2 regions of the Paenibacillus sp. M-152 genome follow, and region 1 is predicted to be linked to the other one. Evidence: riboswitches for the same ligand, from Rfam matches in the RefSeq annotation. Region 1 holds a riboswitch; the other holds the start of a gene.
The links. A riboswitch is a leader RNA that binds a small molecule or an ion and turns the genes downstream of it on or off. The one in region 1 is predicted to bind S-adenosylmethionine.
Positions count from the first base shown of each region.

Region 2: it holds a riboswitch for S-adenosylmethionine, as region 1 does, so the genes downstream of both, metA (homoserine O-acetyltransferase MetA) here and EGM68_RS20815 (methionine ABC transporter ATP-binding protein) in region 1, are expected to answer to the same signal.

Region 1 covers NZ_CP034141.1:4,756,192-4,760,568, reverse strand. The annotation lists gene EGM68_RS20825 (UbiD family decarboxylase) at 1-1,607, shown strand, start outside; gene EGM68_RS20820 (Cthe_2314 family HEPN domain-containing protein) at 1,664-2,383, shown strand; SAM riboswitch class I at 2,513-2,651, shown strand; gene EGM68_RS20815 (methionine ABC transporter ATP-binding protein) at 2,788-3,819, shown strand; gene EGM68_RS20810 (methionine ABC transporter permease) at 3,806-4,377, shown strand, end outside.
Region 2 covers NZ_CP034141.1:1,709,518-1,713,894, reverse strand. The annotation lists gene EGM68_RS07715 (aminotransferase class I/II-fold pyridoxal phosphate-dependent enzyme) at 1-155, opposite strand, end outside; gene EGM68_RS07710 (PLP-dependent transferase) at 152-1,336, opposite strand; gene metA (homoserine O-acetyltransferase MetA) at 1,461-2,378, opposite strand; SAM riboswitch class I at 2,495-2,621, opposite strand; gene corA (magnesium/cobalt transporter CorA) at 3,171-4,106, shown strand; gene EGM68_RS07695 (HRDC domain-containing protein) at 4,264-4,377, opposite strand, start outside.

The DNA of each region.
Region 1 (4,377 bases):
GAACCCCGTTTCCTGTAGCCAGTAATTTGTTCGGTACGAATCGCCGTGTGGACATGGCTTTTGGCCCTCGTCCAGAGCAACTGATGGATGCAATTGTAGGTGCGACCAAAACGTTGCTTCCACCTACCCCCAAAGCGTTGTGGAATGAACGTGGGCTGATTAAGGACATGCTAAAAGTAGGTCTAAAAACAGTATCTCATAACGAAGCTCCTGTATTGGGCGTTCGCCGTACTGATGCTCCGCTGGCTCCACTGCCTAGAGTGACCAGCTGGCACGAGGATGGAGGACCGTTCATTACGCTTCCGCTCGTGTATACCGAAAAGCCAGGTCAGTCCAAGGATCATAATTTGGGGATGTATCGCATCCAGATTTATGATGATCAGACGACTGGGATCCACTGGCAGATCCATAAAGGCGGCGGCTTCCATTATCATGAAGCAGAGCTGCGTAATGAGCCGTTGCCTACGACGATCATCATCGGTGGCCCGCCTGCTCTGATTGCGTCTGCGATTGCTCCTGCCCCGGAAAATTTGCCTGAGCTATTGCTGGCTTCCCTTATTATGGGGGGCAAGCTGCCCATGACAGAAGACCCGCTCGGAGGTCACCGGATTCCGGCAGAAGCCGAATTTGCGATCAGCGGCTATGTGCCGCCTCATGAACGCCGCCCGGAAGGACCGTTTGGCGATCATTTTGGCTATTACTCATTACAACATGATTTCCCTGTGTTTCATGTCAAACATATGCATCACCGTAAAGATGCCATTTATCCGGCAACCATTGTAGGTAAGCCGCGGCAGGAAGACTACTATCTCGGCGAGTTTTTGCAACGTCTGTTGTCGCCCGCCTATCCGCTTGTAATGCCTTCCGTCAAGTCGTTATGGGCATATGCGGAAACAGGTGTACATGCGCTGGCAGCGGCAGTCGTACGTGAAAGCTACTCCCGTGAAGCGCTGGTATCCGGCTTTACCATTCTGGGTCAAGGCCAATTGTCGTTGACCAAATTCCTGATGCTGACGGATCGGGTAATCGATTTATCCGACTTTAACCTGCTGCTCGAAACCATTTTGGAACGATTTAATCCAGCCAGAGATTTGTTTATTTTCAACCATACGTCTCACGATACACTCGATTACACGGGCCGTAAGCTGAATCATGGCAGTAAGGCGATTCTGATGGGAGTAGGCGAGCCTGTGCGTGAATTGCCTCGCGTTTATGAAGGGGGCGATCTGCCGGGAATTCGTGACATCGAACCCTATTGCGGAGGATGCCTCGTTGTATCCGGCTCGTCCTTTGAGCAGGAGCCTGAACTCGCTGCGCGTGTATTGGAGCGATTAGCTGCGGGTGAGCAAGAGTGGCCACTTGTCTTTATCGTGGACGATGCCAAAGAAGTTGTTCGCTCCCAAGCTTCGTTCCTGTGGACGGTATTCACACGCTTTAACCCGGCTACAGATATGTACGCTGACAGCGAAGTGCGTTTGCATCACCTGAACTATAAGCTGCCGATTGTGGTGGATGCACGTATGAAGCCGGGCTACCCTGATGAGGTACTGCCGCGTGAAGATATTGTTAGGCTTGTAGATCAACGATGGACGAGTTATTTCGCTTGACGCCTATTAAAGCATCTTAACAGCCGGATTTTACAGATATGAAGGAGGCGTGAAGCATGATACGCAAGCTGTTGGGCGAGCCCCCGCGTGTAAATAATGGTTTCCTGCTGGATGCCATGAATAGCATGTCAGACATGTTACATTTGCTGGAACGACAAATCCAGGCCAGTGGTGATCCGACTCATGACTTTCGGAAGGCGGATATTTTGACGCGTGGTCTGATGTCTTCTTTGGATGAACTGGAGCAGAGTCATCATGCTGCCGCCTTTTTTCGTATGAAAGTAAAAGCCGGATACGCTGAAGATATGAGCAAGGATGAAAAATCCGATTATGCCCTGTACGTATTCTTTTATAAGGATGGGTTTGTGCGGGTATTCTCTATTTTGGATAAGTTGGGTAACTGGATGAATGACCTGTATGATTTGAAAACAGGGCAGTATAAGGCGCACTATTCTTATTTTACCGTGTTGCGACAGCTGAAGTATCTCAAAATGCATCCTGTATTGACCGATAATCTAATTGATATCAAGGACACATACAACGATGCGATCAATCGCCTGCGTAAGCGGCGAAATACGGAGATACACTATATGAACACGGAAATGCAGGATGATCTCTGGCAACGTCACCGTGCTTTATATGGCAAAATCCAACTGGAGGACCTCGATCACCATCTGGAAGATTTGCAGCAGGGCTTGGAAATGGTATGCCGGTCGCTATCAAACGCATTTTCTTATACTGCGAAACAATGGGAGAACCGGGCAGTGCGCCCATAATTATGACAGAAAATATCCTTTGACAAAGCAATGTAAACTATCTATACTGAAACCTAGTTTCAGAAAAATGCTTGAATTATTTTTTTATATAAACTAAACGGACAGCTAAAGCTGGAGTTTAACATATTTTTCTTATCCAGAGAGGTGGAGGGACTGGCCCGATGAAGCCCGGCAACCCGTTCTTTCCCGGTGTAATGCACCGGGAGGGAACATATGGTGCTAATTCCTACAAAACCGCTAGAGTTATAGCGATTTTGGCAGATGAGAAAAGGTTCGCAAGGTGGGGCCCTTTTCATTCTGTGAAAGGGGCTCTTTTTTGTATAAATAAATAGCGATTTTATACAATCCTGAGAGATGACAACTGGTTAAAAGGGTAAGGAAGAAGTGAAGGGGGTCGCAGCACGTTGATAGAGCTTAAGCAATTAACCAAGCATTATGGTAAAGGCAACCGACGCGTTAATGCGTTGTCCGGGTTGAATCTTTCTATAAAGCGTGGAGAAATATTCGGGGTGATTGGTCATTCCGGGGCGGGCAAAAGTACGTTGATCCGCTGTATTAATTTATTGGAGCGCCCTACTTCAGGCGAAGTATGGGTAGATGGGGTTAATCTTGCCACTGTGAGTCAATCCCAGTTACAGAAGCAACGCCGAAAAATCGGAATGATTTTTCAACATTTTAATTTGTTGTCTTCGGCGACAGTGTATGACAACATTGCGTTTCCATTGCGTCTGGTAAATACCCCTAAGCAGGAGATGGACAAGAAAGTTCGTGAGCTGCTGGAACTAGTGGGGCTGGAAGAACACAGTGGAAAATATCCGTCACAGCTCTCAGGTGGACAGAAGCAGCGGGTAGGAATTGCACGGGCACTGGCTAGTGATCCGCATGTGTTGCTGTGTGACGAAGCGACGTCTGCGCTTGATCCGCAGACGACAGGGTCTATCCTGAAATTGCTGTTGGATATTAATCAACGTTTTAATTTGACCATCGTATTGATTACTCATGAGATGCATGTCATTCAAAGCATTTGTGATCGAGTTGGCGTCATTCATCAGGGCGATATCGTGGAGCAAGGTCCGGTGGCGGAAGTATTTTTGAAGCCACAGCATCAGGTAACTAAGGACTTTATCCAGCGGGAGGCAGAACATCCCGAGGAGTTACAAGCAGCGATTGCAGCTGCAGGTAGCGGGGAATCGACACAGGTGGTACGTATCTCCTTCTTAGGCAGCAAAACTTATGATGCGATTCTGTCGCGTACGGCTCGAAGTACGGGTGTTGATTTTGCAATCTTGCAGGGAACCATCTCTACAATTAAAAATGTACCGTATGGACAGCTGATCGTTCGTTTTGAAGGAAACCATTCAGATATAGAGCATACGCTGCGCGAAGTATCTGGACAAGGACTTGATGTGGAGGTGATTGACAATGAGCGAACTTGATTTTTCGCAAGTGAGTTGGGAAGAGCTGGGGAATTCTACTCTAGAAACCCTTCAGATGCTCGGGGCATCTGCATTGTTCACCCTCGTTATTGGTTTGCCGCTCGGTATATTGTTGTTTCTGGCGAGCCGCTCCTCGTTGACTCTGATGAAGGTGATGTACATTGTATTATCCTTCATCGTTAATATTTTGCGTTCCGTACCATTTATCATTTTGATCGTTGCACTTATTCCTTTTACACGATCGTTGGTAGGTACCTCGACCGGAGTGCTGGGAACCATTCCGCCATTGGTTATCGGGGCTGCCCCTTTCTTTGCACGTCTTGTCGAAACGTCTCTGCGTGAAGTGGACAAAGGTGTCATTGAGGCTGCACAAGCGATGGGAGCCTCGACAGGACAAATTATTCGGCGTGTGCTGTTGCGTGAGGCACTTCCGGGCCTGCTTGCCGCATTAACCATTACCGTCGTTACACTCGTATCGTACACGGCAATGTCCGGTATGATCGGGGGCGGTGGGCTGGGTACGCTGGCAATCAACTACGGCTATTATCGTTACGAAAC
Region 2 (4,377 bases), 2.8 Mb from region 1:
AAAATATCATGATGGTGAAAGGTCGAAGCTTGATAGATCGGGACACTCGATGCCCCTGTAACACTGTCAATTTCAGAGCCAAAATGCAGCAGCTTGGTTGCGAATTTCCGCCCTTTGTCCTGATCCTCTCCGATCTTCCTCGCATCCTCTATCATTGCTGCTCCCCTCCTTCTACTTCTTGACGTGCCGCTTCCAGTGCCGAACGCAAATCTTCAATCAGGTCATCTGTATGCTCGATACCTACGGAGAAACGAAGCAACCTGTCATCTACCCCGACTGCATCCCGAATTTCTGCCGGTATGTCCGCATGTGTCTGCACAGCAGGATAAGTCATTAGCGATTCCACACCGCCCAGACTTTCGGCAAACGCAATAAGCTTAATATGACGAAGCAAAGGCTCCACATAACGAGCATCCTTTACTTTAAAGGAGAAAATCCCTGTGTTTCCGCTGGATTGTTTATTTTGTATCTCACGACCCGGATGACCTTCAAGCGCCGGGTAAAATACTTCCGCCACTGCCGGATGCGTCAGTAAATAATTAGACAACACCGTTGCATTATACTCATGTCGATCCATGCGCAGCGCTAACGTCTTCATCCCCTTCATCAACTGATAACAGTCGCTCGGGGAAAGCACGGCCCCTATGGAATTGTGCAGGAAGGAAATTTCAGCTGACAGCTCTTTTCCTTTGGTTACAATCAACCCTGCCAGCACATCGTTGTGCCCGCCCAAATATTTGGTTGCGCTATGTACCACAATATCCGCACCCAGTTCCAATGGCCGCTGGAAATATGGTGTTAGCAGCGTATTATCTACAATAGTAAGCAACTCATGTTGTGATGCCCATGAAGCCACCGCTTGAATATCAGTTATCATCATTAACGGGTTTGTAGGCGTTTCTATGAATACAGCTTTGGTATTCGGTCGACATGACTGTTGGAGTGCTTCAAGATCGTTTGTATCCACATAGCTTGCGGTCACACCAAATTTGGATAAAATACGCTCTAGCAAACGATAGGTCCCGCCATAAAGATCCAGCGATACAATGAGGTGGTCTCCCTGTCCAAACAATGCAAATACAGTTTGCAGCGCTGCCATACCTGAGCTGCAAGCAAAGCCTGCATCACCAGATTCAAGTGCAGCAGCAGCCTCTTCCAGTACCTTTCGCGTGGGATTAATCGTCCGAATGTAATCAAACCCAGTGCTTTGGCCCAGACGGGGATGGCGGAACGCCGTAGATTGGTAAATCGGGTAATTAACAGCCCCAGTTACTGGCTCCTCAATTGAACCAATTTGTGCCAATCTGCTTTCGATTTTCCACTGTTTCTCACTCATATGAATCCTCCTGTTCACTTCCATAGTAGGTGCTATAACATATGCTGCAAAAATGGATGTCCAAGACTATACTGCTGCGCTACTGCAAGGTGTTACTGTATAAGGGTAAACGACAAGCCCCTTTTTAAATCTGAGGTCCGATATCATAAGGTGTTTCTTGGTATACATAATAGTTAAGCCAATTTGAAAACAATAAATTAGCATGAGCTCGCCAGATAGAGGGTGGTATGCGTTCAGGATCATCGTTAGGAAAATAATTTTTGGGGACGTCAATATCCAGTCCTTTGGCCACATCGCGGTCGTATTCCCATTTAAGTGAAAGCGGGTCATATTCAGAATGCCCTGTTACAAAAATTTGTTTACCGTCAAGTGTGGCTACCAGGTATACTCCAGCTTCCTCGGATTCGGATAAGACTTCTAATTCGGCAATATGATCAATATCTTCCCGCCGAACTTCTGTATGTCTGGAGTGAGGAGCATAAAACAGTTCATCAAAGCCGCGTAGCAATTTCACTTTAGGTTTAATCACGGTGTGTGGAAATACGCCAAAGCATTTGGTGTCGAGCCCGTATTTAGGGACATCGAAATGATGGTATAAGCCTGCCTGTGAGGCCCAACAGATATGCATGGTCGAAGTTACATTCGTTTTCGTCCATTCAAAGATTTGCCGGATCTCCTCCCAGTAGTTCACATCCTCAAACTCAAGCTGTTCAACCGGTGCTCCTGTAATGACCATGCCGTCAAAACGACTGTTCTTGATCTCATCAAACGTTTTATAGAACATGTTCAAATATTCTTGCGATGTATTTTTGGATACATGAGACTTCATATGCACCAGCGTAACGTCCACTTGCAACGGCGTATTGCCGACCAAGCGTAACAGTTGGGTTTCCGTCGTTTCCTTGGTAGGCATTAAATTCAAAATGGCGATACGCAACGGACGAATATCCTGATGATAAGCCAAGCTTTCATCCATTACGAAAATATTTTCGCCCTCCAGCACTTCCTTGGCAGGCAGCGTGTCTGGGATTTTAATCGGCATGTAAACTCACTCCTTGATCGGTAAGTTGTGCGAAAATCGTCTGGTAGAGATGCCAGCATATAATAAAAAGACCTTTCTCAGTTAGAGAAAGGTCATATTTGTATCCATATGCGCCTCTCTCATCTGTCAGGGCTACGCTTTTTTGTACAAAGCGCGAGTCCTGCAAGAATTAGCACCGTGCGATAAAAATCGCCGGTTGCCGGGTATCATCGGGCTAGTCCCTCCACCTGCTCTTGATAAGATTTCGCTATATTCATTTTGGGTTCACAAAGTTCTTGTTGTTCACTTTAATGCATCGGCTGGGCTTCGTCAAGATGGACTTATAAATTTGTGCCCTGCATTCACATTTTGTCTACCTTTTCCATAGGTTAAATCATATCCTCGCTGTCGCAGAAGCTCATATGACTGCTGTTGATTTTGCCCATGATTTTGCGCTTGAAAGGCCGTAGGCCGAGCGTTATACTATACAAGTGCTAATAGGCAAAAATATGGTGCAGCAGTGTAGATTAGAGTGTTTTCTGCGATACTGTGGCAATCTAAAAAAGACCATTTGTGAGGTGAATCCGGAATGGAAGGCGACCCGAGTCCGAATAGGCGGCGATCCCTGAACAACAGCATAGGAATGACTTCAGCTTGCCGAAAGACGGGACGCCAGGCTCCGCATGCTCCAAAAGCCTTCTGCTTTTGATGATATGCACGCTTACCCGAACCGGCTAACTGGCTAACTGAGTCCATTCCTTATGCTTAAGGTAAACGTATTTCCGTTACGACGGAGCATAAGGAGTGACATATATGAAAATCCGTTTGGTTAACAACGGGGTTTTTACCCCTGTCGAAGAAATTGAAATGGCGCTCACTGCACCGGCAGAAGGCTTTTATTGGATTGATGCCGATGTCGAGGATCTGACAGTGCTCCAGCCCTTATTTTCTATGCATGATCTTGCAGTAGAGGACTGTTTAAGTGAAGAAGAACAGCGTCCAAAGATTGAAATTTATGAAAGCCATTATTTTATCGTTGTAAATAGTATTCGTTTTGATGATGAAGAAATATTTTTGCGTGCTTTGAACATTTTTCTCGGCCGCCATTTTATCATTACGGTGACCAAGCAGAAAATCAATGAGCTTCGTACTCTCAAGCCTATGCTGTGGGAGCAGGAAGTCAGCCAGCCTGACCGTTTTATGTATCTGTTGGTCGACTTGATCGTTGACAACTATTTTCTGGTTGGTGACCGGATTGAGGTTCGTATTGAAAAGCTGGAAGAAGACATTCTAATGCATACGAAAAAGTCGCACTTGAACGAAATCATCGGCTTGCGCAGTGAGATTCTATGGCTAAAAAAAGTGCTTGGCCCGCAAAAGGAAGTCATCAATACCCTGAACAAACGGGATTTGCGACTTATCGACGATCAACTACAAAAATATTTTAGCGACATTTATGAAAATGCTGTGAAAATTTCGGAGACTTTCGAAACTTATCGCGACTTGATGGGGAACCTTAGAGAAGCTTATCAGTCAAGTATCGCCAACCGTGCTAATGAAATCATGCGTGTGTTTACCGCCATTACAACCGTATTTATGCCGTTGACGGTCATTACCGGAATATATGGGATGAACTTTGATAATATGCCTGAGCTTCATACACGTTATGGTTATTTTGTCGTCATTGGGATTATGGTGGCACTAGGTGTCAGTATGTTCTGTATTTTCCGCAAGAAGGACTGGGTTTGAAAAGAAGAGAGTAAACCAAAACTACCAAGCTGGGTGCTTATTCCGATTTTTCAAGCTTGGTCATCAAAAGCAGCAGCCGATTCCTATGAGGAACTCGCTGCTGCTTTTTTATGTTGCACCTTATTTGTACTTTAGGACACTTCCAATCGTCTCTATATTATCCAACATGTTGGTCAGGTACCTCCTGATGGCGGAACCGTATACGAATCAGTCGCAATCGCTCATAAATTTGATCCAGTCCTGCTTCCGTCGCTTTTTCTTCTCCATACAC